3 regions of the Alteromonas macleodii ATCC 27126 genome follow, and region 3 is predicted to be linked to each of the others. Evidence: predicted binding sites of a transcription regulator. Region 3 holds the regulator's gene; each other region holds the start of a gene.
The links. The regulator FliA, encoded in region 3, starts transcription of late flagellar genes. The targets are predictions, from matches to a motif close to CTAAAGNTNNNNNNNNNNNNGCCGATA.
Positions count from the first base shown of each region.

Region 1: the regulator FliA is predicted to act here: its motif matches at 7,565-7,591, upstream of MASE_RS02540 (DUF3530 family protein).
Region 2: the regulator FliA is predicted to act here: its motif matches at 8,398-8,424, upstream of MASE_RS09435 (VC2046/SO_2500 family protein).

Region 1 is NC_018632.1:568,720-578,952, forward strand. Features, by position in the region: gene MASE_RS02510 (thymidylate synthase) at 1-401, shown strand, start outside; gene MASE_RS02515 (response regulator) at 411-1,481, shown strand; gene MASE_RS02520 (sensor domain-containing diguanylate cyclase) at 1,478-2,467, shown strand; gene MASE_RS02525 (response regulator) at 2,462-4,648, opposite strand; gene MASE_RS02530 (AmpG family muropeptide MFS transporter) at 4,734-6,080, opposite strand; gene MASE_RS02535 (hypothetical protein) at 6,124-6,447, opposite strand; gene MASE_RS02540 (DUF3530 family protein) at 6,590-7,477, opposite strand; gene rluA (bifunctional tRNA pseudouridine(32) synthase/23S rRNA pseudouridine(746) synthase RluA) at 7,628-8,344, opposite strand; gene rapA (RNA polymerase-associated protein RapA) at 8,394-10,233, opposite strand, start outside.
Region 2 is NC_018632.1:2,214,264-2,224,496, forward strand. Features, by position in the region: gene MASE_RS09390 (M61 family metallopeptidase) at 1-426, opposite strand, end outside; gene MASE_RS09395 (PilZ domain-containing protein) at 619-1,302, shown strand; gene MASE_RS09400 (Mpo1 family 2-hydroxy fatty acid dioxygenase) at 1,363-1,824, shown strand; gene MASE_RS09405 (sensor histidine kinase) at 1,972-3,045, shown strand; gene MASE_RS09410 (LytR/AlgR family response regulator transcription factor) at 3,047-3,874, shown strand; gene MASE_RS09415 (ATP-dependent 6-phosphofructokinase) at 3,986-4,990, opposite strand; gene MASE_RS09420 (DUF6279 family lipoprotein) at 5,167-6,009, shown strand; gene MASE_RS09425 (hypothetical protein) at 6,130-6,675, opposite strand; gene MASE_RS09430 (response regulator) at 6,695-8,335, opposite strand; gene MASE_RS09435 (VC2046/SO_2500 family protein) at 8,457-9,011, shown strand; gene trhO (oxygen-dependent tRNA uridine(34) hydroxylase TrhO) at 9,161-10,156, shown strand; gene MASE_RS09445 (EF-hand domain-containing protein) at 10,209-10,233, shown strand, end outside.
Region 3 is NC_018632.1:1,147,579-1,157,811, reverse strand. Features, by position in the region: partial or broken gene MASE_RS04910 (chemotaxis protein CheA) at 1-2,054, opposite strand, end outside; gene MASE_RS04905 (protein phosphatase CheZ) at 2,067-2,822, opposite strand; gene cheY (chemotaxis response regulator CheY) at 2,857-3,240, opposite strand; gene MASE_RS04895 (RNA polymerase sigma factor FliA) at 3,277-4,008, opposite strand; gene MASE_RS04890 (MinD/ParA family protein) at 4,005-4,871, opposite strand; gene flhF (flagellar biosynthesis protein FlhF) at 4,877-6,286, opposite strand; gene flhA (flagellar biosynthesis protein FlhA) at 6,316-8,415, opposite strand; gene MASE_RS04875 (L,D-transpeptidase family protein) at 8,658-10,233, shown strand, end outside.

The DNA of each region.
Region 1 (10,233 bases), 580 kb from region 3:
CTAAAGAAAATGCAGCGATGGGCAAGCAAGCACTGCCACCCTGCCATACACTTTTCCAATTTTACGTATTAGACGGTAAGCTTAGCTGCCAACTTTACCAGCGAAGCGGCGATATTTTCTTGGGCGTTCCTTTCAATATTGCAAGTTATGCTTTACTGACCATGATGATGGCACAAGTGTGTGATTTAGAGCCCGGCGATTTTATTCATACGCTAGGCGATGCGCATCTGTATTCAAACCATCTTGAACAGGTAGAGTTGCAGCTAAGTCGTGAGCCTTTCGAGCGCCCAACTATGGAAATTAATCCTGAGGTGAAAGATATCTTCGGGTTTTCCTTCGACGACTTTACGCTTAAAAATTACCAGTCACACCCACACATTAAAGCCCCTGTTGCCATATAAGGAGTTACCATGAGTACTCCTATATTAATATGCGACGACTCAGGTTTCGCAAGGCGCCAGATGGCGCGCAGTTTACCTGATGGGTGGGACGTGGATATTTCGTTTGCCGAGAATGGCGAGCAAGCCCTCGCGCTTGTTCGCGAAGGCAAAGGCGATGTGGTGTTTCTCGACTTAAACATGCCGGTAATGGACGGTTATCAAACCATGGAAGCCATTCGCCAACAGGATCTTCCTTGCTTGGTAGTTGTCGTTTCCGGTGATGTACAAGCGCAAGCGCGAGAAAAAATGCTCGCTCTTGGTGCGCTGGATTTCATAAGAAAGCCAATTGATAACGAAAAACTCAGCCACATCCTAGCCTCTTACGGGATTTACAGTGGCGAGACGCATTCTTCTGGTGCGAGCTTACAAAAAGCGCAAGACGATAGCGACTCAAATGCCGTTTTAGCCAAGCGCCAGATGAGTAAAGAAGATCAATTAGACGCATGTCGTGAAATGGTCAATATTGCCATGGGGCGTGCGGGTGAGAATCTTGCTCAACTGCTAGGTGAATTTATTGATTTGCCTATCCCAAACGTCAACTTAATTGAAAGCAACGAACTGTCTATGGCGGTTGCGGAAATTAATCGTAACGACAGCGTGTCGGCAGTTTCAAAAGGCTTTATTAGTGAAGGTATAAGCGGCGAAGCGCTGGTTATTTTTAACGACACAAACTCTCAAAACATCGTTGAACTATTAAAGTATCCGCCGTCGGCTTCCTCCGACAAACTAGCGCTAGAAGCACTAATGGATGTTTCCAATATTCTTATCGGGGCCTGTTTAAACGGTTTGTCAGAGCAGTTAAATGTCGCCTTTAGCCACACGCATCCGGTGTTACTGGGGCAGCACCAAGGACTATCAACGCTTTTAAGTGATAACGTGCAGCGTTGGGGCAAGCTCATGGCTATCGAAATAGGTTATGCCATTAAGGCCAGAGATATTTCCTTTGACCTGCTGTTGCTATTTCCTGGTGATGCCATGAACCATATCTATTCTCGGCTGCTCGATGATGACGCTGTGACACAAGACAAGGAAAGTCTATGAATGCATCTACAGACGCACTTTCCACCGGTGCTTTAGTTAATTCTTCTCAAGTACCCGCAGAGCTTCTCGATTCCATTGAAGTGGGCATTGCAGTGCTAGACCGCAACTTCAACGTTCAAGTGTGGAACAAGTTTCTTGAAAACCATGGTGCAAAGAAAGCGGAAGCAATCATTGGAGACAGTCTTTTTTCTCATTTCCCGGAAATAGAAGAAAAATGGCTGAGAACCAAAGTTGACCCTGTGTTCAATTTGAAGAGCCCGGTGTTTATTATTTGGGAGCAGCGTCCTTACTTGTTTAAGTTTGGTTGTAATCGCCCTGTAACCAGCGCTGCAGAGTTCATGTACCAAAATGTGACCATGTTCCCTATTGTCGATAAGCGCGGCAACGTAGAGCGGTTTTGTATGCTTGTTTACGATGTCACTGAGCAGGCGCTCGGTAAGCGTGGAATGGAGCATCTTAACGAAGAGTTGAAAACTGCGAGCCGCGTGGACGGTCTCACTGGGCTATATAATCGTCGCTACTGGCAGGAACGCTTTGATGAGATGCACAAACTTTGTGTGCGCCGAGAAAAGCCAAGTACTGCGCTTATGCTCGATATCGACCATTTCAAACGCATTAACGATACTTATGGTCATCAGGCTGGGGATAAGGTGATTAAGATGTTAGCAGCGCTGATTAAGCGCTGTGTGCGGGAAACCGACCTTGCAGGGCGCTACGGTGGAGAGGAATTTGCCATTATTCTGAATGACTCTTCAGTTGAAGATGCCAAGATCGTTGCTGAACGTATCCGACAATTAGCACAGCGTTTAGTGGTAGAACACGAAGGTGAGTCAATAAGTTTCACTGTTAGTTTAGGCCTTGCACAATTCTCTCCTGACTTTAAAGGAGCGATGGCATGGCTTGAGTGTGCCGACCAGGCGCTTTATGAAGCAAAAGAAAACGGCCGAAATCAATATCGCATTTATGCAGCGCCTGGCGCGTTATAGTGCTAGGCGTAGGGTGTTTTTGAGCTCTTGAAAGGTGACAGGCTTCACTAAGTGATATCGAATACCTGCCTGCAGCGACGCTTCTTTATCGCTTCTGTGGGCATTGGCCGTAAGGGCGATGATCGGAAGGTCAGGGTGACCTTCTTTCATTATTTTAGCGACTTCCAAACCATTGATATCTGGTAAGTTGATATCCAACAGCACACAGTCAAACGCATTTTCACTCACTCTAATAATAGCGTCGTCACCGGTGTAACTCACAGTAACTTCGTGGCCCATACATTGAAGCATATACTCCACCATTTCTGCATTAATGGGCTCGTCTTCTACCAGCAACACATTGGCCTTTTTCTTTGTTTCAACAACTCTTGCGTTACTTGCTGTAAGGTGATGGAGCGCATCTACAAAGCGGTTTCTATCGATGGGTTTAACAAAACTTTGATAGATGGGCAGTTCACTGTTTGCAATAATGTTGGCAATATCTGGGGTTGCTGACAGCACAATAACGGGCGGTACCCGTTCACCAAAAATCGCCTTAAGCGTCCTCACTAGTTCAAGACCATTCATGCCCGGCATATACAAATCGGCAATAATGCCTGAAAACTGGAGTATTTCTTCGTGCAGATTGAGCAAGTTCGCACCAGATGAAAACGTGCGTGCGCTAAAGCCCTCTTTGGTAATAATTGATTGTAAATGCAGCCTAGATATCTCTAAATCGTCAACTACGGCGAAGGTCGCATTAGACGGTGCTGAATTTGTAGCGGGAAGATCCTCAATAGGTTTCAGAGGCAGTAAAATTTTAAACTCTGTACCCACTCCAACTGTACTGGTTACCTGTAGTGCACCGCCCAGCTTATCAACGCTGCGTTTAGCTACAGATAAGCCAATCCCTGCACCCGGGAAACGTTGGCCAGTTGAGTGTTCGCCGCGATAGAAGCGTTCAAACATGCGTTTTTGCGTCGCCTCATCAATTCCTATTCCAGTATCACTAATTATAATAACGAGAAAAATCCCTTGGTTTTTCACCAAGGTTGTAACGGTGACGTCGATCAGTCCATTAGCCGTAAATTTAACGGCGTTATCAAGAATGTTAACTACCACTTTAGAAAGGGCGACAGGATCCGTTTCTGCGTAATGGGGCACACTGTGACTACAGTGCATATTAAATTCGATTTTTTTGTCTTTTACGCGTACAGAAAACGGCGAGATACATTCGTCGAGCAAGCTGATTAGGTCGACATCTGAAAAGTGCAGGTCGTCTTCAGTGTTATTGGTTAATACATCGGTAAGGTTGTTGGTAAGATTAAGAAGTCGATAGCTGGATTGTTCAGCCTGCTGAATTAGTCTGGTGCGCTGCTCTTCCATGTTAGGAATAAGTTCAAGAGCACTGATAATTGCACTTATTGGCGCTCTGAATTCATGGCTAATCAGCTGCAAAAACTCTTTGTTTTGCAAATCTCCATCGTCATCCACCATGGCAAGTCTCAACTTCGATTTACCAAACTTTTTAGGCGACTTGTTTGCGTTACTTTTGTAAAAAAGCCATGCAATAAAATACCAAAGTACAATGACGACTGCGCCCAAAATAGTAGTGAGAAGCATCTTATTGCGCAACGCCTGAATACGCAGTAACAACGCGTTTTCTTCCGCCTGCATGGCATTGATCATAGGCAGCAGGCTAAATTGCTGTTGAATACGTTGAGTTGCGTCGGCTATCGGTAACTCAATAAGAGTATGAAGTAAATCTAGTGTGGTTTGCGCGACCTGTCGTGCAGACGCGCTATTCAATCCTTCTTTTGCTATTGCAAAGTCTCTTTCGGATAAGACTGTGGGCGAGATTGCTTGGCCTGCACTACTGCGAAGGTATTCAGATATACCTTGAACGGTGACTTGTAGCTCGCGCTTTAAAATAGTGTAATTCGCGGGTCCAGAAAACGCGCTGCTCTCCATCCGAAACGTAAATTGATTGATACTAGACTCAGTGGCAAGAATATTATCCTCTAAATAACTCTGCTGCTTTAAGGCTGTTATGAGTGCTTGTTGCTTGCTCATCAGCGCGATTAAAACCGCAATGACAACCATAGCGATCAACAGTGCTGTAACACTCACTTTTGAAAAAGTGAATGTCCGCGAAATTGATGATGATTTGCGCTGCGACTGGCCAGCCTGGTTTGAGCTCACGTTCATCCTTGCAAGTAATACGCGGTAGAGATACCTACCTTAAATGTAGGCAACTAACGCTAACTTGCAAGGAAGTAGAATAAAATTACGGTGACTCAACGCGCTTTATGTGGTGCCTAATTGAATACAAAAAGCAAAGGCTGGGAATTACCATGACTGCTGTGAGAATAAAGAACAAGCTCCAATTGCCTTCAAGACTATCTACAACAAAGCCGCTGCTAGAAGCGACCAAGGTTCTGCCCGCAACACTCAGGGAAGCCATGAGTGCGTATTGGGTTGCACTAAACGCCCGATTACACAATAGTGAGATAAACGCGACCATAGCAACGGTGCTCCAAGCCCCTGTAAAGCCATCGACAATAACGGTTATGGCTAAAAGAGATGTGGAAGGGCCTGTTTGCGCGATCAGTGCAAATAGTAAGTTAGACGCGGCCATGGCCACACCCGCAATCATTAATCCGCGGTAAATACCGTAGTGAATGTTAACCAATCCACCTAACAGTGAAAACACAATGGTTACCCACCAGTTGAGCAATTTTGAGTAAGTAGCGATATCGCTATTAGAAAAGCCAATTTCTTTATAAAACACGATACTCATGCGGCCTAGAAAGGCTTCACCGATTTTAAATAGAAAGATAAACAGTAAAAACGACGCCGCTAATTTAACGCCGTTTCGATTGAAAAATTCGGCGAATGGCGTGACCAGAGTAGTTTGTATCCAGTGAAAAACGGGAGGCTGCTTTGTATCTTTGGCTGTTATCTTTTCAAGCAAGGCTTCGCGGTCAATTTGTGGCTCGTTCGCTAAACACGTGGCGCACATTAATAAAGCCATGAGAGCACCGAGTAAAAGATAAATGTTTGGCCAAGTCCAAGATGTCATGTCAGCCAAGAAGAACGGGATAGCACCAAGCCCGCCATAACCTGTCCACCAGCCAGCGGTGGCTACTGAAGACGCAGCTGACATGCCGTCTTTGTCGTCTTGGGCAATACAGTCAATGCGAAAACCATCGATGGCGATATCTTGCGTGGCTGAGGCAATAGCAATAAGCAAACCGATTAATGCAACATAAAACAAATCTTGGTCTGCAGTGAGTTGAGACATCACTAAACACAGCAAAACTACACAGCCTTGCATAGCGAAAATCCAACCTCGTCGTTGACCTAATAGTGGGGGCTTGATTTTGTCGACAAGCGGAGACCAGAGGAAATTAAAAGAGTATGTCGCGAAAATAATGCCGAATAAGCCGATGGCCGAGCGAGACAAACCTTCATCTTTGAGCCAAGCAGATAGCACTGAACCAATCATGATCCAAGGGAAGCCACTGGAAATGCCGAAAAGAAATATACTGAGGTATCGTTTGTCGTTAAACGTTTTTAAAGCGTTGAGCAAAACTGCGGCCTTAGGCAAGAATACAAAAGCATATTGAGCCATGAACCAGAGTGAGAAGCAATAACGCGTTGAAGTGAAAGTTTTACTATGGACGAATGCCTACGCAGTCGAGTGGGCAATGACCCAAACCTTCAAGGAAATTCACGCAGTTATTTAGTTCATCTACAAGAAACTGGTCGTTAATTAGCTTGTCTTCATTCCAATAATGCACTTGGTGAAGTAAATGCCAAAAAACCCGTTCTTTTTGTGTGTAGGGCTGCGTTAAGGTGTAATCAATTTGCCCCCATTCTTCCATACTATCCCAAAAGAATAGCTCGATCTCCTCGATAGGAAGCTCTCCTTGCCAAAATGCTCTCAAATAGAAACACAGCTGCTTTGCTTTGTTATCTACGAAATCTTGAACACTCACAAGTAACTCAACCGTTTATGTTTGCTAAAAGTATTATAGTTCATAACAATCTTACTGCTTAGGACAGAGGCTTGCTATTTACACCATTAAATTTAGGTAATTGTTTTGGATACTAATTTAGCGTAATCGGTTAATTATCGAATTACCAGCCTAGGTGGCGAGTCCAACCAATAGTGCTATTTGCAACTATCTGAATATGAGGGGATTTCTGAAACTCCTTTATACTAAAGGCTAATAAATTGCTGGGAATAATTATTTGCCGATAGTGCATCTTTAGTGCGTTTTTTGCGCTAATCTTTCGCTTTTGCGTGGTACTGTTCGCCCAGTCGTTAAATCCACTTAGTGACAGATCCAATATTGGAAAGCTGGACTGCGCTATATTATCTATAACTAATGTGTTCGTTGATTCTTCTGGCCAAAAAGGTGAAATGGCTACGAAAGTGTCTGGATGAAGTTGAGGCTGTTGCTCTACGACGGACAAGTAAGTTGTGGCCAGCATGCCTTGTGCAATGACCATACGGTAGCCTGAATTGTCTTGTAAATAATTATTCAATGCATTGAGTTGTAAACTCAGCGCTGAAGTTGCTGATTCAAAATTGAGATACTGCGTAAGTTGATTACTTCTGGGGTGGATATTTTGGGCTGACATAGACGTAGTTTCAGAGTCTGACATGTCGGTGTTTGTAGATTCAGCAGGTAGGTTCTGCTGGGACGTGACATTGACCGGCAAATTAAACGGACTTATCACTACATTCCAGCCTTTTTCAGCAAGCATGTTGGCAAGGCTATTTCCCTGCGCGAGCGTAAGGCTAGAGGGAAAAGGCTCTGTGAGTATGATAGCCACACCCAAAGGTAATGGTGTTTGCGCTTCAATTTCAATAATTGGGGATTCAACTTCTCCAATCATCAAAGGTTTCACTTCTCCAGGCAGATAGGCGTGACTAACATCTGTGAAAAAGTCACAGTGAGCTGTCATAGGCAATAGCGAAACAATAACAGCAAATGTTAAAAGGAGAGCGTGCCTTTTCATAAAATGTGGTTTGCCTTTACCTTAATCTGGATCTATTCAGCTTGGACAGCATCAAATTAATTCGTACATCAAGCGTTATACGAAGGTTATCGGCAGGGTGCGTTAAAACTAAAATGGAGTCTATTGATAAAGTTGAATAGCGTTAAAACGCTACTCAAAACTTTCTGAGAGCGGCTTTGGGCAAAACGGACTAAAAGGGATGGCGACATTAAAGTGCAGCCAATGCCCAAGTGTCGGGTGCGAAAGACTCAAGCTTTCAGCATGAAGCTGTAAACGAGGCGCCATGGATAACGCTTCTTCATGCGCATAGAGTCTATCTCCCAAAATAGGGTGACCCAAAGCAAGCATATGTACTCGCAGTTGGTGAGAGCGACCGGTAATGGGATAAAGGGCAACGAGAGAATAGGGTCGCTCTTTTTCATCCAGTGTGCGCTCAATGACGTCAAAGTGCGTTACGGCTTTTTTACCGCGCTCGAAGTCTACCATTTGCTTTGGCCTGTTTGGCCAGTCGCAAATAAGGGGAAGGTTAACCTCTCCGCTGTCTTGTTCTACATGTCCATGAACCCGAGCGAAGTAGCGCTTTTTAGTTTGACGTAATTCAAACTGTTTCGAGATATGGCGATGGCTGTCTTTATTAAGCGCCAGCACCAAAATACCCGAAGTCGCCATGTCTAAGCGATGCACTACTGTGGCGGTGGGATACACACGGTTCACCCGGCTAATCAGCGAGTCGCGGTGCTCTAATGCTTTGCCCGGAACGCTCAATAGCCCGCTAGGTTTATGCGCAACCACCATGTCCTCATCTTGATACAAAATATCAAGATAAGGTGTCATCGGTGGGTTATAAACAAAACTTGGGTTCGCCATTATGTACTCGTTACTTCACAGTCGCTTTTGAATGTTTAACCTTTCGAGGTTACGGGTTATTTACCACAATACGAATGGCGTCCAGCTGAACATCTGCATCCTGAATAACTTTATCAAGGGCGTTCATTTGCGTTTCAATAAACTCAATTTCGCTGTCACGTACTGCTGGGTTACGCTTTTGAAGATCGCGCAAGCGCTGTATTTCTTCGTTAAGCGTGCTGTGCATGCTGTTAAGTGCGTCGTGTTGCTTTTGGTTAGCTTGCTGATGGGCAAGCTTACGCGCCTTTTCAATGGCAAGCTCAAGCGGCTGTTGCAAGGCTTTTAGAAGCTGAGCCGAGATCTTACGTCCAATTTTACGCTTAACGTCGAAGCTCAATTCAGACGGGTTTCCTTGCGCATCTAAACACACTCGCACGGGCGTTTGAGGTAAGAAACGGCCTAACTGAAGCGCTTTAGGCGCTTGCGCCTGCAGCACAAACAACGCCTCAACCCAATAAGCGCCTTTTGGCAAAGACGGCTCGGCAATAAAGCCCATGCTGCTCTTTCCGTGCACGTCGGTGAGTACTACGTCCATGGCGGTATGCACAAGTGGATGATCCCAACTTAAAAACTGCACGTTTTCTAGCGTGGTGGCAACACGGCGCTTGTAAGTAACCGTCATGCCCTCTGGGTCAAGACCTGGAAGCTGGCTCACCATCGATTCAGTTGGCATAAGAATAAAGCAGTCATTGCCTTTTTCGTCCTGCTGAACACCAATAGCATCGAATACGCGACCCATAAAGCGCGACAAATCTTGTTCGCTATCAAGGGTGATAATGTCTTCAAGCAGTTGTTCTACGCGGCCCTCTCCCGAAGCATTAAGCTCTAGGAGACGATCGCGACCGGCTTCAAGCTGCGCTACGAGCTGGCTATTAAGCGTAACACTCATGTTCACTAGCTCGTCACGCGCGCTCATATCGTCAGGGTGTAAGCACGCACCAATAAGCAGAGGCTTAACGTCGTCGAATACACCAGAGCCCGTGGGGCAGGTCTTTTCGAAGGCATTCAGCCCTTCGTGATACCAATCTAGTAATACGTGCTGCGCGGTTTTCGCTAAATACGGCACGTGAATTTGTACGGTTTGGGTTTGGCCAATACGGTCAAGACGACCAATACGTTGTTCAAGCAGATCTGGCGTGATAGGCAAATCGAACAGCACCAAATGATGAGCGAACTGGAAGTTACGACCTTCGCTACCAATTTCACTACACAGTAGAATTTGTGCGCCGTCTTCCTCATCAGCAAAATAATGGGCCGCCTTGTCGCGCTCCACAATGCTCATGCCTTCGTGGAATACACTGTGGCGAATACCGGTTTGCGTGCGAATAACCTCACCTAACTCTTGCGCTGTACGGGCGCTTGCGCAAATAAGCAGAATCTTTTCTGGCTTAACGCTTTGCATGAAATCAAGCAGCCATTCAACGCGCGGGTCTTGCTTGGTCCAGCTGTTAACCACGCTTGCCATACGTTCAGGATACAGTGAATAGGTTAAGTCGCCGCCGCTCACTGCATCTGAATAAACCTCAGGCAAAGCCAGTTCGTAAGCGCTTAATTTACGCATCGGAAAGCCTTCGATATTGGCGCGGCGGTTTCTAAACAGCATACGACCTGTGCCGTGACAATCGATAAGTTGGTGCAGCAACGCATGGCGATTTTCCGGCGCACTTAAATCACCCGCATGTTCCATTACGTCAGGCGCGAATTCTGCGAGTTTGCTGCGTTGTTTGTCGTTAGGCTCGGCGTCTGAAAGTAATGGCGCTACCGCATCGGCCAGTTGGCTGTATTTCGATTCTTCATCTAAGAATGCATCGTAGCTATGGAAGCGAGCCGGGTCGAGCAGGCGCAAGCGG
Region 2 (10,233 bases), 1.1 Mb from region 3:
GTCCACCTCACACGGCACGTTCTCGAAGCTGGAAACGTTTAGAAACGCACTGGTTCCATTTATAAACGCATATTGGTCGTTCATAAAAGCAGAGCGAATAGATAAGTCGTTGGCATAAACCGAGTAAACGACCGTACATGGTTTTCCATCTGTGTCTACACGCCAAGTTTGTTTATCGAGCTTAGTTACCGAAAGGCTATAAACGCTTCTATGGCCAACATTTTCAGTACTATGACCTTCAGAAGTGTTTGCAGTTAGCTCGATAATGCTTTTGGCAAAATCGCGCACCATGTAGCTTCCCGGGATCCAGCTTGGAAGGCTAAGCTCAATTGATGAGCCAGAATGCTCAGGTATTTGCAGCGCGACAGTAAATTGATGGGCACGCCAATTGGAAATAGTTAACGTATAGCGAAGAGCAGAGGTCATAAACGTCCGAAAAGATAAGCAAAACTATCCCTCAACTATATCAACCTATTGAGTTAATCCCAATAGATTGCCTGCTACAAAGGGGCAATATTTACGTTTATTGATCATGGTTTTCAATCGTAGTATTGATAAGTTTTTGTTTGATGCGTACATTGAGTTAATTGACATTAAATCCAGCAATAACAAATACAAATGGCTGAAAAAATACAAAGCAATTTACTAAGCGAAGATAATTTGGAATCGTTGCGTACGCTGGTACCCGGCGATACAGTAGATTTACAAATTGCTATGCCTGCAGCGCCAAAGCGTGTGAAGACTGACTACATAGGCATGCTTATTGATGAATGTTTGCTTTTTCATATTCCAACATCGGCGAAGTGGATTACCGTTAGGGATGCTCTGACTGTTGGCAACGATATCGTGGTGCGTTCTGTGCTTGAGGGCGATACTGGCCAGGTTATTGCGTTTAAAGTGAAAGTACTCAAATTGCTTTCAAAGCCATCAGGCTTACTTATTACAACCTTTCCAAAACGTATTGAAAGTATAGGGCTTCGCGCTGTAAAGCGTGCTCAACTTGGCGTTTCAGTAACGTTAGAAGCTGACGTTTATCCCAGTGACGAAAACGTAACGGGGATCATCATAGATTTAAGTGAAAAAGGGTGCAAAGTAGCGTTACAGGTCAAGCCAAATTGGCCGGTAATGCTCGATGAAGCTGAGGTTAAGCTAAACTATTCGTTGGACGGTAAAGAAGTAGCGCTTACTGCAAAAGTTAAAAATCATAAGCTTGATAGTGATGTGGTTTATTATGGGCTCGCCTTTACCTGTGAAGAAAAATTGATAAAAACGCTGTTGTCCCGACACACATTGTTAACGTAGGAAAACAATAGTTGGGTGCTCTTTAGATAATAATCAAAATAACGGGCTAAGGGGATCTACATGAGAAGTATTGAGCGACTTTTAATGCAGTACGGTGAAAGCCACCAAAACAAGACCAACGTTATCATCCATGCTATTGCCGTACCCAGCATCTATTTTGTAACGATAGGTTTGCTGTGGAGTTTGCCGGTACCTGAAATGATAGCGCAGTTCGATATAACGTGGGCGCATATCATAGCGGTTCCCGTATTGTATTATTATTTTATGTTGTCTGGTCCGATTGGGGCTGCAATGACCCTCTTAACTATACTGTGTTTCGGTGCAGTTAATACCCTAGACCACTTCAGTATCTCAGTATGGTTATTTTCTCTTGTACTGTTTGTCGTTATGTGGATTTTGCAGTTTATTGGCCATCATATCGAGGGCAAAAAGCCTTCGTTTTTTGACGATTTGCGCTTTTTGCTGGTTGGCCCAGCCTGGTGGTGGGTGCACTGGCTGAAAAGAATGAATATCAGTTACTGAGCTTATTCAGCGAATTGATATAGCCAAAACATGTCTAATTTCAAGATTTTGCCCTGCGACAAGAAGCATAAGGGGCACGACCAAGGCGCTTGGGTCGTGGCAAGGCTTGCGTATAATCTTCTTATAAGTTTTTAAATTGGTAATATTGTGAGTCGCTTTCAGCGTGTAATAGAAAGTAATGAACGTTTATTTTGGACATTGCACAGTGCAGGCTGGGCAGGGTTCGCAATAATTTATTACATCGGATCTTTTCTCCATGATGTTCGACCCATTTGGGTTTTCATCATCATGCTTAATGCCTATGCAGGATGGTTGCTAACCATTCCGCTTCGCTACATCTATCGATGGGCAAGAAAGCAATCTCCGCTCAACATGATCATCATAGTGATTGTGTCGTGCTACTTAATTGCTTTGCTATGGGCCGTGGTAAAAAACATTAACTACTGGGAAATCTACAAGCACGGATATCGCCCAGACGAATGGTATATGTATTTTACCAACACTATTAACTCGCTAATAATGGTGGGGTGTTGGAGTGGTGTGTACTTTGGCATCAAGAACTTCCAAATGCTTCAAAAAGAGAAGCAGAACGCGTTAAAGGCGAGTACCATGGCGCATCAAGCTCACATAAAGATGTTGCGCTATCAACTCAACCCGCATTTTCTCTTTAATACGCTTAACGCTATCTCAACCCTTATTCTTTTAAAAGAGAACGACACAGCAGAAGCGATGGTGTCGCGTTTGAGTGACTTTCTACGTTATTCATTAGACAACGACCCGATAAAGCGAGTACCGCTAGGTCAGGAAATAAAGGCATTACGACTCTATCTAGAGATAGAGAAGGTACGTTTTGACGATCGTCTAGAAGTGCTATGGGACATCGATGAAGGGTGTGAAAGTGCACTTGTGCCGAGCATGATCTTGCAGCCCATTATTGAAAACTCAATAAAGCACGCCATATCTAAGATGGAAAATGGTGGTCGTATAGCGATTACGGCACGTACATTTGGCAATGATTTGTTAATGGATGTTGCCGATAACGGCCCTGGTGCAGATATCAAAGACGGAACACTTAGTCGAGAAAACGGCGTAGGCCTAGCCAATATAAAAGAGCGTTTGCAATCCCTCTATCATCGTAATTTTGCATTCTCTATAGAACACAATCAGCCTTCAGGCGTGCGAGTTAGAATACGCATTCCCTATGAAGTTAAGGACGTATAACATGACAAAGCAAGTGATTAAAACCATTGTAGTGGACGACGAACCTTTAGCACGCAAGGGCCTTCGTGCCAGGTTAGAGCGTCATGATGATGTACAGGTGCTTGCAGAGTGTCAGAACGGCCTAGAGGCTGTAAGTAGCATTTCTCAACATCGTCCAGATTTGGTGTTTTTAGATATTCAAATGCCTGGCTTAAACGGCTTTCAGGTTATTCACAAGTTGCGCGAACTGAAACAGCCCATTCCCATGATCGTTTTCGTAACTGCATATGACAGCTACGCAATAAAAGCGTTTGACGTGCATGCTTTAGATTATCTGTTAAAGCCAGCAGACGACGAGCGCTTAGGTGCGGCGTTAAACAAAGTACGTGAATATTACTCAACTCAACATCAAGATGAGCAGTCACAAAAATTGGTAAGCCTTGTTGCTGAGCTTACTGGCGATGATTGCGAAGAGATTTTACGCAAGTTAGCTAATGGTGAGCCGGTTGAAACCAATCCATACCCAGATGTATTGGCTATTAAAGATGGCTCAGAAGTAACGCGCGTAAACGTTCAAGACATTCAATGGATTGATGCTGCAGGTGATTATATGTGCGTTCACGCACTGGATGGCATGCATATAATGCGGAAAACCATGAAAGAACTTGAGCAGGAACTCAACCCACAGTTCTTTGTTCGAGTGCACCGTTCAGCTATTGCTAATATCCGTTTTGTTAAAAAGTTAGTGAGCCATATTAGTGGCGAGTATCATTTAATACTTCAAAATGATACAGAGCTTAAAGTGAGTCGCAGTCATCGTGATAAAGTGAAAGCGGCAATGAAAATGTAAAGAGGCTTGAGCATTAAGTAGTATAAGGCGGTGTTTTATTATAAAGCACCGCCTTTTTTGCTTTTACAATCTATAAATGTTTCAAATTAAACAGCGTCTGAACCATCTTACTTAGTCGCAGCTGTATCTTTCGTTCATTAGGGTGCGCATAGCGTCAACCCGGGCTTGATTGAGGGGCTTTGTTTCTTCCCAAGTTTTGGGTAGGGGTACGGTAATAGGGCGCTGATTAACTTCACCAACCATTATGTTGGTGACGTCGCTTCCTACTAAGCTTATGGCGAATTCGCCAAGAGTAGTGGCGAGTAGTCGATCCTGTGCTACCGGCGAGCCGCCACGTTGGACATGTCCCAAGGTTACTGGCCTAACGTCGTTGATATTGTGATACTGCAAAGCTTCGGTTAATCCTGTTAAGCCATTAGGCCAAACGTTTTCAGCTACTACAACAATAAAACTGACGGGCCCTTTCAAAGCACGCTGCGCTTTTATCTGGTTTACGATCTTTTTGATTTCAGTCTCAGCGGATTCAAAAAACTCAGGAACAACCACATAGTCAGCCGCAGCGGAAAGGGCACCATTTAATGCTAAAAAGCCAGCATTGCGACCCATTACTTCTACAAGGAAAATACGTTCGAACGCATCAGCTGTATCACGAACTTTATCGATAGAACTCATGGCGGTATCTATTGCGGTAAAGTAGCCTATAGTGGCATCAGTGCCCGCTATATCGTTATCAATTGTTCCCGGAATACCAAGAATCTGGCCATCCCATAGTTCGCTCAACTTTGCTGCGCCGCGAAAAGATCCGTCACCACCGATTACAATAAGTGTGTCGATCTCGGCCTGTCTCAAGTTATCAGCCGCTTTTATAAGCCCTTCACGATTTTTAAATTCTTTACACCTTGCGCTGTGTAGTATGGTGCCGCCTTGCTGGATAAGATTGTGCGTTGAATCAAGAGATAGAGGAATAAACTCTTGCTGTAGTAATCCGTTGTAGCCGTGCTTGTAGCCAAGCAAGGTAAAATTAGCTTTCTGACACGCAATAATTGCGGCACGTATACATGCATTCATACCTGGGGCGTCGCCACCAGAGGTTAAAATTGCGACACGTTTTGACACATTAAAGTCCTTCTTTTTACAGGCAATGCCATTAAAGTAGAGTAAAGGCTGTGCAACGTAAAGTTCTCTATTGCGGATATTTATTGCGTAATATCAAAGTAAAATTCAATTTTTCGGTACACAGCAATAAGCGTTTTTACTTGTCACGACGTAACTAACGTAAAAAAGGAAATACTATGCGTTCATTGTTGGTTGTTGTCTTTGTTATTTTTCTTACTTCATGCAGTTCTAAGCTGGCCTATAACAACCTGGATTGGTGGGTGTATTGGTACATGGACGACTACATCGAGCTTAAAGATGAGCAAGAGGAGAAGTTTGATGCGCATTTACAAAACTGGTTGAGCTGGCACAAGAAGAGTGAACTTATTCGTTATAAAGCGCAATTAGAGGATATAAAAAAGCAGATTCAGAATGACACCCTTAATTCGAGTATTGTTTATAACAACCTTGAGCTAGCTAGATCGCATTGGGAGCGCGTACGAGACGAGGTCAGTCCTGAACTAGCGGCTATGGCTAAAACACTCGATGATGAACAAGTTGTCACCCTATTTGCGGCATTAGAAAAAGACAATAAAGAAGAAGAGGAAGAGCGACAAGAGGCGCTGGAAAAGTCTGAAGCAGAGAGACTTAAAGATAGAATTGAGCGAATACAAGAAACAATAAGTGAGCGTATTGGAGATCTAAGTAAAGAGCAAAAACAAATTGTTAGCACCTACGCACAACAATTTATTTCTACAGGTGACGCTTGGATAACGTATCGCAGAAACATTCAAAATGCGGCAAGAAAGCTATTCGTTTCGCGCAAGCAAAACGAAAGGTTTGAGCAAGAATTGGTGTCGCTAATGCAAAATCCGGATAATTATAAAAGCGATGTGTACAAGCAAAGTAGTGCTCATAATATGACTGTGACAGCAACGCTACTGGCCGAGATATTTTCAACTCTTTCAGAGAAACAGCGTCAAACACTGATTGAAAACGTGGATGAGCTAATCGAAACGGTTGATAATTTTATGGATTAGTTAGTAATACTTTGGCTCAGTACTCATTCAGCTCGGTCGATACAGTACTGGCCTTCTCGTAATACAAGAAGAAAGCTGCGACTTATGGTGGTAGCACTCAGTACTAAATAAGGTATTAAGTTATAATTCTTTCCAGTCGATTTTAAGAACTTTACCTTCTTCGTTAGCAACGAAAAGGGGAAGTTCGGTCAATTTAGTGTTTTTTTGTTTTAATGTTTTAAGGTTCTCGTAGGAATACTGCCTCTGTACATGCCACTCTACCTTATTCCTTGATTTGTATTCTAAATCAATATTCCACCTACCCAGATAAGAAACCGCGCTTGGTTGAAGCGAGAAAAAGCAGCCATCGCATTCGGGTTTTTTAAAACGTCTTACCCCAATGTTCGAAAATGCTGGAGTTATCGATTTTAAATAGTATTTGCCAGTTTTAACTTTGACGAGTTTTGGGAGGTGTTTCTCGTTAGCTTGACTACCCTCGAATTGCTGTGTGCTAGGTACTTTTAATCCGCGAATAACAAATATTTCACCACTGTTTAGCTCTTCAAATGTCATTCTGTGAATACCAGCATCGGCTAGTACAAAAGACTCGTTCTGACCTAGCGCCTGTTCATTGGCGCTAACCGCGTTGATTAAAATTGCCATCAGTAAAAAAACTAACAATCTCATAGCTCACCAGTTTTCTAATTCAAAAGCCAATATATTTAGAGAGTTCATCTCTAAGGTTGGTGTATTTTTCTTTGTAAGGCGCCTTAAGTGACATATCGTCAATCAATTTAAACAACCGCTTACACTCATTAATGAGTTTCATTTCGGCTTTATCTTCTTTGATTGCAATTTGTAGAAGACATTGTAATAGATTAAGCGCAACCCCTGTATTTACAGGAGCAAAGCCTTGAGCAAGGGCGAACGAAGCTTTAGCACGTTCGTAATCTTGCTGCTGATAGTGTTGAATGCCTTCGCGGTTGAACTGTTGATAACTGGCTAAGTTTTTCTGAGCATTGAGGGCTTGCGCATCAAGCATGTTTAGACTGTTTTGGTCGAGCTCATCCTGTCTTGAAGTTAAAAGTGCATTCAACTGTAGCGCATCATCAAACTCACCCAGTTTATACATAACGTTAATACTGTCAGGAATAAACGCAGTAGGAACTTCCGTGTACTTATCATCAAGAAGCGTTTGTGACGTTGTTAAGTGGCGTTTGGCATCAATCAGCTTGCCGTCAATAGCACTAATTCTAGCGTTGACGATTGTACCAAATATATCTACGTCAAAATCTCTGTCCATTTTTTGAAGATGTTCATCGAACTTTCCTCGTTGCAGAGTAAGTAATGCTTCTTGCTGATACTTATTGCGCTGGCGCTTGTCGTCTGCAAACTCTGCGACATCTAAAAGGCTTCGGATAATACCGCACCAGTGTAAACTTGTTTTGTGAACGGTTCGTTTTGATAAATCCCAGATCGCTTGGCTTGAACTCGCTGCCAGCACTAAATCGTCATTTTGCCGACCTATCTCACAGGCTTTGAAATGCCTGGGTAGGGAGTAGGGCGACAGTTTTATTGCCTCTTTTATTGCATCTAGTGCTCTGTCGCCAGATGTCGTGGCTTGGTGTGCTTGCGCAAGAATATCGTGAGCGTCTGCATTGAACCGGTTTCGCTTTAGCGTTCTCTTGGCAATTAAAATCGCTTTCTCATACTCCTTTAAAAGCAAGTAAGTTTTTCCAATAGCTATTTGCGCCCACAGCACGGGTTTTCCGTCAATGTAGTCACGTAACACATCTAGCGCTTTATCGGGTTGCTTTATACGCCAATATAGCTCGACTAATAGCTGTTCACAGTGACCTTTATAGTGGGAAGGGGCGTCAAGTAACGCTTCGATATGGTCGATCGCACTGTTTATTTCACCCTGTTCAACGAGACTAAACGCTTGCTGGAGAAACTGTCTTTTTTGCCACGCACGAACAATACGAGACTTCAGCTGAACTTGAGAAAAGGGCTTAATTAAAAAATCATCGGGTCTACGTTCAATACTGCCTAATACTATCGGTCGAGCGCTATCTGCGCTTATCAGAATGAACACCGATGTGGGACTGATAAGCCTTCGAGTGCGCAACTCTTCAATGAGCTCATAGCCATTTTTGTTGTCAGCTCCCAAGTGTAGATCACAAATGACAATATCAAACTTATGCTTTTTACATAGTGATACCGCTTGTTCAGCAGATGACTTCGTAACTACATCAGATGCGCCCATCGAATGCATCAGCCCCTTCAATAAAAGAAGGAAAGGGCGTTGGTCTTCAACAATCAGTACTTGTTTGTTGCTAAATTGCATTTCAAATCCATGAATGAGCGCGCGATTACTTTATAGGAGTATATCTAATTCTAGATAATAAGCTTAAGAAAAACATTATCTTGCCGAAAACATAAGTATACAAATGAAGTTGTAAATAAGAATGTCGCAAGAAACTGTCGAAGCTCGTGAGCAAATACCTATTGACCCCAGTATATACTGGGAGCGCAGTGGTGTGCTTGCTAAAGCATCTGCGCAGGGAGCGTTGTTCTCTTTATATCTTGCTATGCAGCAACATAGTGTTGCCGAGCCATTTGAAATTGAAGCGGTAGCGTCAGAATCTGATGATAAAAGCAGCATCGAATCCAAGCTTGCATCGTTAAATTATTATAGAAGGCCATCGCTAGCCGCTAATGAAAGCGAATGGGGCAGAATGCGCGTTTTGTCTGAGTTAGTATCTCAAGACTATGCGGCAGCAAGGTTATATTTAAGTATGAATCCCTCTCCACTTTCACAAACTGATGATGCTAAACGTCTACCCGACGATGTAGTAGATAATTGTAGTTTGGCAACACAAAAGCGGTTGAAAAAGGAATACGCTAACACCGTGAAGGAAGATAATACGCTGCTATACGATATCCTTTCATCACAAGATAAAGAATACCATTCACAACAAGAAAATTCGTCACACTTCACATCTTTTGAGAATATTGCATAGCAGTCATTTCAATTCGTTGTTGCGTGCTAAGTTTGGGTTGACGTAGGAGCGCTAATTCGTATCCGCCCTAGTTTTTATCATTCCTTTTTGTTATATTGCGCGCCGCATTTTTGCACTGGTCTTACGCTCCAATCAGCAAAGGTTAAAATATGTCTAAATATATTGTATGCGCAATGTATAAATTTGTTGCGCTTGAAAACTTCAAAGAAATCCGCCAACCGCTTCTCGAAACAATGGAAGCTAATGGCATTAAAGGTACACTTCTTCTTGCCCACGAAGGGATAAACGGTACGGTTTCTGGTACCCGCGAAGGTATCGACGCATTACTTGCTTATTTAAACAGCGACGAGCGTATTAATCCTATTTCTTGCAAAGAATCTCTTCACGATGAACAGCCGTTCTATCGCACCAAGGTAAAACTGAAAAAAGAAATTGTGACCATGGGCGTTGAGGGTATTGACCCTCGCAAAACCGTTGGTACTTACGTAAAACCTAAAGACTGGAACGCACTTATTAGCGACCCAGATGTTACGGTTATTGACACGCGAAACGGTTATGAAATTGAAATTGGTACGTTCAAACACGCTATCGACCCTAAAACCGAAACGTTTCGTGAGTTTCCTGAATACGTAGCGAAAGAGCTCGACCCGTCAAAAAATAAAAAAGTGGCTATGTTCTGCACCGGTGGTATTCGCTGTGAAAAATCGACGGCTTACTTGAAAGAGCAGGGGTTTGACGAGGTTTATCACTTAGAAGGCGGTATTCTACAGTACCTTGAAGATGTGCCGAAAGAAGAGTCATTGTGGGAAGGCGATTGCTTTGTATTTGATAATCGCGTTGCAGTTAACCACGACTTAGAGAAAAGCCATTATGAGCAGTGCTACGCGTGCAGACTTCCAATTACTGAAGAAGACAAGCAGAGTGATAAGTATGAGCCGGGTGTAAGCTGCCCACACTGCTTTGGTACCCATACCGACGATCAAATTGCTCGCTTTAGAGAACGTGAAAAACAGGTTCAGCTGGCAAAAGAGCGTCAACAAGAGCACGTAGGAACGGAAGCGCGTTTGACCATGGAACAAAAGCGTCAGGAAAAAGCAGAAGCTCAACGTTTACGCGCACTTAAAGCAAAAGAAAATCAGGCGTAGACAGCTAGAAAGAAGGGCGTTACACTCGTGCTTATTGCAGTTGAAATAAGGAATGCGAGTGAGCACTCAACTTTCAG
Region 3 (10,233 bases):
TTGTTGTGTACCAATTTGCACTACAACAACGTGTCCCTTTTCTCTATCGATGTTTTTGGGACCTCGAATCAACCATTCACCAAGGAAGAACAACGGAATTGCTTTTGAACGAACTATCATTGTTAGCTGGCCATCGACCGTGTTGGTCTTTTTGATGTCCATATTTATTATTTCGTTCACCGCACCTAATGGTAACGCAAAGGTTTGTTTTCCTACAACAATCATTAGCGTCGGAAGAATGGCTAGCGTTAGCGGAACTTTGATATCCAGTCGCGTGCCTTTTCCTAGCTGTGAATCTATGTTCACGGTGCCGTTAAGTTGGTTAATTTTAGTCTTAACCACGTCCATGCCCACACCGCGACCAGAAATATCACTAATTTCTGTTTTGGTTGAGAACCCTGGCGCGAATATCAAGTTAAACGCTTCAACATCCGACATCCGTGCAGCTGCGTCTGCGTCTAGTACACCGCGACTAATAGCAATTTCTTTAAGCTTTTCAGGATCCATTCCTTTACCATCATCTTCGATGGTTAGAAGAATATGATCGCCTTCTTGAGATGCCGATAGCTGAACCGTACCCATGCGCGGTTTACCCGCTGCAGCACGGTCATCAGGCATTTCAATACCATGGTCGACGGAGTTTCTCACCAAATGCACAAGTGGATCGGCCAGTGCTTCAACCAGGTTTTTGTCTAAATCAGTTTCCTCACCCACAAGCTCAAGGGTTATTTCCTTCTTCAAGCTTCTAGCGAGGTCTCGAACAACGCGAGGGAAACGACCAAACACCTTCTTGATAGGTTGCATGCGGGTTTTCATTACCGCACCTTGCAAGTCGCCCGTTACCACATCTAAGTTGGCAATGGCTTTGGACATGCTTTCGTCGTTACTGTTGATACCCAAGCTTATTAGCCTGTTTCTCACTAGTACGAGTTCACCCACCATGTTCATAATTTGGTCAAGGCGCTTGGTATCTACACGTACTGTAGTCTCAGCTGGAGGCGCAGCTGGTCCGCCTTCTTCTCATCTTTTCTAGGCGCTACTTTTGGTGCAGCAGGCGCGCTTGCTTTAGCTGGCGCTGCGGCGCTAGGAGCAGGCGTCGCTTTTGGCGCAGCTGGCGCTGCTTGTTTCGCTTTTTGAACCGCTTCTGTTGCTGCCTTATCTACAGGAGGCTCTGGCGCCTTTGAAACGGCTCCCTGCTTGGTAGGCCCTTGCCCTGAACCATGCAGTTGGTCAAGCAGTGCTTCAAATTCGTCATCGGTGATTTCTTCATCACCAGCTGCACTCGGCGTAACTGGTGCTGGAGCTGGTGTATTTGCCTTTGGCGCAGCTTCTTCACCACCAAACTTGCCTTTGCCATGTAAATCATCGAGCAGCGCTTCAAATTCTTCGTCGGTGATATCGTCGTTATCACTAGCGGCAGCAGGTGCAGCAGCCTTTGCAGGTTCGCTTTTAGCCGCTGAGGACTGTCCTGGTGCCCCAGAGCCATGAAGCTCATCAAGCAGCGCTTCAAACTCATCTTCAGTGATTTCGTCAATACCGCCGCTATCACCAGAACTTGGTGCCTGTGCAGTAGGCTCTTCAACAACTAATTCTGGCTCTTCAATCGCGGGCTCAGGTTCTGACGCCGGCGCGCTTTGTTCACCAAAAATATTCTCATCTGGAGATTCCGGGCGACTTAGTTTGTGTAACAAGTCTACTAGGTGTGCATCTGCTGGCTCTAATGGATCCCGAGCTTTCACTCGTTCAAACATTTCAACCACAACATCTGTGGCTTGCAGAATAATATCCATCAGTTCAGGGGTTAGTGTTCGTTGACCGTTACGCATTACGTCAAAGACGTTTTCTGCACCGTGACAAATTTCTACTAACTCGGTAAGAGACAGGAACCCTGCTCCCCCTTTAACTGTGTGATAACCACGGAAAATTGCATTCAGCAAATCCGCATCTTCAGGATTGTTCTCAAGATCAACGAGCTGTTCTTGTAATTGTTCAAGTATCTCTCCAGCCTCAACTAGAAAGTCCTGTAATATATCCTCGTCAACATCAAACGACATGCGCCCGCTCCCCTAAAAACCTAAGCTAGACAGAAGATCATCTACATCATCTTGGCCTGACACGACGTCGTCGCGCTTATCGGCATCAATGATAGGGCCTTCTGCCTCTACACCATCAACCTTATCGGCCTTAACGCTAGATGGTTTAGTTTGTTCTGCACCGTCGCGTTCACCAAACATGGTAAGCATGTTAACTAAGCTGTCTTCCACTTCTTTAACCAAGTCGATAACGCGGCGAATAACCTGACCAGTTAAGTCTTGATAACCTTGAGCCATCAATACTTCTGTAAGTAACTGTGTAAGTTTAGCTGACTGTGCCGAACCTTCTTCCAACAATTCGTCTAAGTCTGCGCATAAAGCCTTGAATTCACCCAACTCTATTTGGCGATTCATCAGCTTCTTCCACTCAGGCATAACCTTTTCGATGCGCGCCGACAGCATTTCAGCTATAGGCATGCTCGCTTCAACTGCATCCATAGTAGTATTAGCAGCTTTTTCAGTTTCTTCAATTACGTAGGTTAGGCGGGATTGTGCATCGGGAATATCATCGGTCGCGAGATTTTTAATGCGGTCGTCTATTTGGAAATTATTCAGCGCGTCATGGAGCTGACGCGTCAGTTTCCCTACTTCGGCAAATAACTCAACGTTTTCTTTCATTGAGGCCGCTTCTAATAGGGCATTGGCTGAAGCGTTGTCACCCTCTTCAAGGTAGGTGACAAGCTGTTTTGCTTCTTCCAACGAAATTGGAACGTTTACATTCGTTGACATCCAGTAAACCTCATTTCTCTGGTGAGCGTCTGGATCAACCTAAACGTTCGAATATTTTATCTAATTTTTCTTTAAGTGTTGCTGCAGTGAACGGCTTAACAACGTAGCCATTAACACCTGCTTGCGCAGCGGCAACAATTTGCTCTTTCTTCGCTTCAGCAGTAACCATAAGTACTGGTAGGTGCTTGAGCTTGTCATCGGCTCTAATCGCGCGAAGCAAGTCAATACCCTGCATTCCAGGCATGTTCCAATCGGTAACTACGAAATCGAAATCACCTTGCTGCAACATAGGCAATGCAGTACTTCCGTCATCCGCTTCCTGGATGTTGGAAAAACCCAAATCTTTAAGTAGGTTTTTGATGATACGTCTCATGGTAGAAAAATCATCGACCACGAGAATTTTCATGCTTTTGTCCAAAATAGCCTCCAGTGAGGGGTTAATTGTTATTAATTTCTATTCTTCGTCAGCTTGCCACGACTTCATTCGTGATTTGAGTTTTAACATGGCCTGACTGTGAATTTGACTGACTCTCGATTCACTTACATCAAGAACCTCACCAATTTCTCTTAGGTTCAGCTCTTCATCATAATACAGCGAAAGTACAATCGCTTCTCTTTCAGGTAATGTCGTAATTGCATGGGCAAGCGCTTTTTGGAAAGCGCCTTGCATTAAATCTTCCAGTGGTGCGTCGCTACCTCGATTTTGCTCTGTCGAAATAACATCTTCTGACACACCTAAATCTTCAATACCTACCAGCTTTCCGGCATTTACTTCATTAAGCATTTGGTGATAGTCCTGCAAGCTTACATTAAGCTTATCAGCAATATCAGAATCTCTAGCATCGCGACCTGTTTCGCTTTCTACTTGCGAAATTGCTTCAGTGATCGCTCGGCCATTTCGGTGAACTGAACGCGGTGTCCAATCCCCTTTGCGAATTTCATCTAGCATAGCACCGCGAATGCGAATACCGGCAAACGTTTCAAAGCTGGCTCCTTTTGAACCATCAAAGTTTCGCGCGGCTTCTAATAATCCAATCATGCCTGATTGAATTAAATCGTCTACAAGAACACTAGCCGGCAATCGCGCTATCAAGTGATGCGCTATACGCTTAACCAATGGCGCATGTCTTTCGACTAACTGCGCTTTATCGGTTTGTTGTTGATAAGCGGCTGCCTTGCTGTTCAACGCTGACTTCCTACGGCTTTTTCTGCAACTAATTGTTCAATGAAAAACTCTAAATGGCCACCTGGCTGCGCTGGAATAGGCCATGTTAAGGCTTTACTCGCCAACTGTGTTATTGCAACGGCTGCCGGTGAACCTGGGTAAGCATCGACAATGGCTGTTTGTTTACGCACTGCTTTACGAATGTTCTCGTCAAACGGTACTGTCGCCACTAATTCTAGTGCAACATCTAAAAAACGCCCTGTCACTTTGCTTAATTTACTAAATAGCTCTTGGCCTTCTCGCACGTCGCGCACCATATTAGCCACAACTTTGAAGCGGAAAACACCGTGCTCTCTATTCAGAATTTTTATCAATGCATACGCATCTGTCAATGAAGTAGGCTCGTCACACACAACGACCATGATGTCTTGTGAGGCTTTTGAAAAGCTCAACACCATGTCTGAAATACCTGCCGCTGTATCAACGATTAGCACGTCAATTTGCGAGCGCAGCTCACTAAAGGCACGAATTAGGCCAGCGTGTTGCGTTGGCGACAATTCTGCCATCGACTGCGTGCCTGATGTGGCAGGGGCGATCTTTATTCCGTGCGGACCGGTCACTAATACTTCATCAAGTGTACATTCGCCGGAAAGCACGTGGGATAAGTTTTTCTCAACACGCAAACCTAACATAACGTCTACGTTAGCAAGACCGAGGTCCGCATCGAGAACCATTACACGTTTACCTTGCTTCGCCATGGCGATAGCGGTGTTCAATGTAATGTTTGTTTTACCTACGCCACCTTTGCCACCGGTGACGGCGATTACTTTGATTAACCGTGATTGCTTCATTTTTCTTAAGCTACTCGCTTGGTCGTCAATCATACTGCTTATGCTGTTTTAATTGCGTTGTTACCACTAGTATGATTCAAACCGTACTTTTTATAAAGCTTTGCAGCAGCGGAAACCAAAGATTTCGCTTCTGCAATCTTAATGTCTTCAGGTACTTTTTGACCATCGGTGACATAACTAACCGGTAATTGGTATTCAACCGCTGCACTAAGCACCTCTCCTAAAGAGTAGCACTCATCTAACTTTGTGAAAATACAGCCACTTAGTTCAATATCATCATACGCTTGAATGATTCTCTGCAAAGCAGGATATTGCGTATTTGCTTGCGCTACCAAATATTTTTTAACATTTGGCATTTGTCCGTTATCAAACTGCTTAATTTGTTTAATTAATCGACTGTCTCTTTGACTAAATCCAGCCGTATCAATCAATACTAGTCGCTTATGACGAAGTTGGAATAATAAATCCGCAAGTTCTTCACTAGTCTGCGCTTTTCTCACCGTGCAGCCAATAATCTTTCCGTATGTCGCTAGCTGCTCATAGGCGGCAATTCTATACGTATCGATGGTAATCATCGCAACCGACTCTGCACCGTATTTTTGCGCATAGCGGGCAGCAAGTTTCGCAACGGTAGTTGTTTTACCGGTACCTGTTGGTCCTACTAATGCAACAGCACCTTGTGCGCTAAGTATATCGTTTCCTGTCACATTTATGCGATTAGCCAATAGGTTAAGAAGATATACCCATGCATCTCGTTCGTTGTAATGTGACGGCGTATAGCTAATAAGCTGTTTCGCTAACGCGTTGCTTAACCCCATATCGGTTAAACGGGTGATTAGATATTGATGAACAGGTTTTTGACGTTTGTTCTTAGCTTCCATCAAGTCGGCCACTTGATATTGCAATACATCGCGAAGAGACGCTAGCTCTTCCTTGATTTGCGCAAGCTCCGCTGACTGCGTCACAGAGGTATCATCCATACTTGACGCTTGATGCTCTGGGAAAGCGTTCTGACGAACTGGTTCATGAGAAGACTGCTGTGCTTCTACGTCGTCAATAAAGGCTTCTGAGAAGTCTAAGTGCGAAGCAATTTCATTGGCGTGCTTAGCATTCGCTGTCATTGGTTGGTTGGGTTGCGCGGGACTCGCTACGCCATTATTTCCACCGTGCTGCTTTTCTAGCAGTGCTTTAAGGCTATCAGGACCGTCGTCACCAATGATTTCGCTCAAGCTAGGCACTGCCTTTTGACCAGGTGTTTTTGCAGCGGCTTGTGGAGACGCTTTCGGCGTAAATAACTTCGCCTCAGGTTCTTTGTCGTAGGCTGCGACAAGCTCAATACCGTCAGCGACTTTGCGATTTGACATGATCACAGCGTCACTGCCCAATTCAGCTTTAACTTGGCTTAACGCCTCACGCATATCTTTGCCGAAGAAACGTCTAATTTTCATTGCAACCTCTCCAATCACCCAGTGTCAGATTATTGACCGACCGAACTGACTATTTTTATTTGTTTGTCGTCAGGCACTTCTTGGTAAGACAGAACATGAAGCCCAACAACCGAATATTTTAAGAAGCGAGACAGAACGGGTCGTAGCATGCCTGAGGTAAGGAGTACTGCAGGCTCTCCTTCTAACTCTTGCTGCTGACTGGCTTGCTGCAATGATTTTTGCAGCTTGTCTGCCAGACCTGGTTCTATGCCAGCGCCATCTTCGCCACCTGCTTGAAGTGACTGGTGCAACATCTGTTCCAACTCTGGCGCCAAGGTTATGACAGGTATCTCTTTTGCACCTTGAGTAATTTCTTGGACAATTAAACGTTTAAGGGCAATACGCACTGCAGACACTAAAACATCGGGGTCTTGGCTGCGCGTGCCGTACTCACTGAGTGTTTGTACGATTGTACGCATATCGCGAATAGGCACGCCTTCAAACAATAAGGTTTGCAGTACCTTCACGACGGTGCTTAGAGGAAGAATGTCTGGTACTAATCCTTCAACCAGTTTCGGATGCTGCTTGGCAAGCATATCAAGAAGTTGTTGCGCTTCCTCGTGCCCTAATAGTTGATATGCATTGTTAGAGAGTAATTGGCTTAAATGGGTCGCTACAACGGTCGCAGCGTCTACTACTGTGTATCCAAGGGTTTGTGCATGCTCCCGTTTATTGGGCTTAATCCATACTGCGTCCAAGCCAAACGCGGGGTCTTTAGTGGCACGCCCTTCTAATTTACCGAACACTTGCCCTGGATTAATAGCAAGTTCTTCATCGTGACTGATGATGGAATCCCCAATCGTTACGCCTAGCATAGCGATGGTGTAAGTGTTGGGCTCTAAATCCAAGTTATCGCGAATGTGGACAGGCGGAATAAGGAAACCCAGCTCTTGCGATAGTTTCTTACGTACGCCTTTAATGCGCGTCAACAACTCGCCACCTTGGGATTTATCGACAAGAGGAATTAAGCGATAGCCCACTTCCAATCCGATGGTATCTACCTGCTGAACATCATCCCAGCCAAGCTCTTTCACTTCAGGCGCAACCGATTCATCTTTTACCACATTGTCTGGCACTTTGGGCTCTGCGGCCTTTCTCTTTTCTTGGACCGACTGCCAGTAAGCAAAGCCTGCAATCAAGAATGAGAACCCTAAGAATGCGATATGAGGCATCCCAGGAATTATACCCATCACAAATAGAACGCCCGAGGCTATATAAAGAGCTTGATTATTACCAAGCTGACCGCGGATTTCTTTGCCCATTTCCTGAGTCTCGTTTTCACGAGTCACGATAATGGCTGTAGCGACCGAAAGTAATAATGAAGGGATTTGCGCCACCAGACCATCACCTATGGTCAGTATCGTATAGATTTCTATGGCGTTACCGAATGAAAGACCGTGCTGAATCATGCCTATGAAAAGACCACCAACAATGTTGATTAGCATGATAAAAAGACCCGCTACCGCGTCACCTTTTACAAATTTTGAGGCACCGTCCATCGACCCGTAAAAGTCGGCCTCTGCAGTAATTTCTTCGCGGCGCTTGCGCGCTTGGTCCTGGTCAATATAACCAGCATTCAAGTCGGCATCGATTGCCATCTGCTTACCAGGCATAGCATCTAACGTAAAGCGAGCACTTACCTCTGAGATACGTCCTGCACCTGCGGTCACTACTTTAAAGTTGATAATAAGAAGAATGGCGAAAACAACAATACCTACGGCGTAGTTACCACCAATAACGACCGCACCAAAGGCTTCAATAACCTTACCTGCTGCATCGCCGCCTTCATGTCCGTAAAGTAAGACAACGCGAGTAGAAGCCACGTTAAGCGCTAGTCTCAAAACGGTAGCGATAAGTAACACCAAGGGGAAAATGCCGAAATCTACTGGACGCTGGGTAAGTACAGCCACCAAGATAATGACTAGCGACAACGCAATATTAAAGCTAAACAGCACGTCCAGTAAGAATGGCGGCATAGGCAATATAACCATGCCCATAATTGCCAAAAGGACGATGGGTGCGCCTAAACCACTGGTAAAATTTTGCAGCTGATTTTTATCGAATCGCTGAAGATAACCGGATAACTGCATGGCTTGGTGTCTCTCTATCAGAAAATTGACGCTTTATGTGAATCTTCTAGTGAGTTTTCAACTAACGTGCCAGCTTTGTGTTTTACGCAAAAGTTATCCAAATCTGAGCTGTAATCATGCGTGATTACTGTCTACAGTGACTTGTATAGGGCGATTAAGATTTTGTATCCGAGGGACATACGAACAGTTTATAATTACGTCACTATTCCTAGGGCCTACTCTTCGTTTTAAAAGGATTATTCATGGTAGTGCTACAAAACCGTGTTGCAACGTTTTGTTGGGTCAGCCTTGTCATCATGCTGACTTTTAGTCATGTAGCTCATGCATCTAAGCAACCTAACTTACGACAGCGTGTGGAGAATTTGCTAGTTGATTCAGTGGAGATATACGGTTCACAAAATAGTAACCCATCTCGTGTGCACAATAGAGTTTTGGTAAGCGAGGTCTACACTCAACAGGGCTATCAGCTTATATGGTTTGGTACTAGTGATGCTGAAAACCGTCTTCAGGAACTCCTCCATGAAATTGCTGATTCAGAGTTACATGGCTTCTCGCCCGAGTATTACCACGCGTCAATGCTCGAAAGTCGCGACGCCAATACGGCACTCTTAGATGTACTAGCAACCGATGCCTTCATCAGTCAAACTCTGCATCGATTAAATGGGCTTGTTAGCCCCGCCAATGCAGATTCGCAGTGGTTCCTTAAGCAAAGAGAAGCGGATCCTGTGGCATCGCTAAATCACGCATTAACTAACGGTGTTTCTGCAACATTGCGGGCCATGTGGCCATCACACCATGAATACCAGTTACTGTTAGAAAAAAAGCGTAGTTTACTCACGGCAGTTTCTACAGTTACCACGCAAATTCCAGTTGGCCCAACACTTAAGCTGAACTCAACGAGCGAAAGAGTTGTGTTGCTGAAGTCTCGTCTTTTAGGGCCAGGCACCTATTCAGAGTTATTCGATAAAGATTTACTGGACGCGGTTAAGCAGTTTCAAATGTCTGCGGGCATAGAGCCAGATGGTATTGTGGGAAGTTCCACTTTAGAAGCATTAAATGCCACCACGTTTTCTTGGTTAGAAAGAATCGATGCAAACTTAGAGCGTTGGCGATGGCTTCCTCATCAAACTTGGTCAACATATTTACGCGTTAACATTGCGTCGTTTCAGTTGAGAGGATTTACTGAAGGTGAAGAAACACTGGGAATGCCTGTGATTGTCGGTACACCAGTGAGGCAAACGCCCGTTTTCGCTGAATCAATGAAGTATATGGTGTTTAACCCCTACTGGACCGTGCCTTTTAGTATTGCCACTAAAGACAAGCTGGCGAAATTAAAAACCAATCCTTCTTTATTGGTCGAGCAAGGTTACGAAGCCCAGCCCGCCGGTGTCAGCGGCTTCAGCCCTGTCGATAAGTTTGATTGGACAAATGTTAGCCGTGGTACGTTTCACTATACACTCAGACAAAAGCCCGGGCCGCACAATGCCCTTGGTAAAGTGAAATTCATGCTTCCAAATAAGCATGCCATTTATCTTCACGACACGCCCGATCACAGCCTTTTTTCGAAATTAGAAAGGAACTTCAGCTCTGGCTGTATCAGAGTCTCCAACCCTTTGAAGCTGTCTCAATGGGTACTCACTCATTCAGGCCAGACAGAGGCAATACCGCAAGCTGAGCAATTACTTCAAAGTGAAGAGACCAGTACACTGTATTTGAAGAAACCGATACCGGTTCTTATTGTGTACTTCACAGCGTTTGCAGATGAAGCAGGAACCATTGTATTTCGCCGCGATGCATACAATCGCGACAGCTATATTA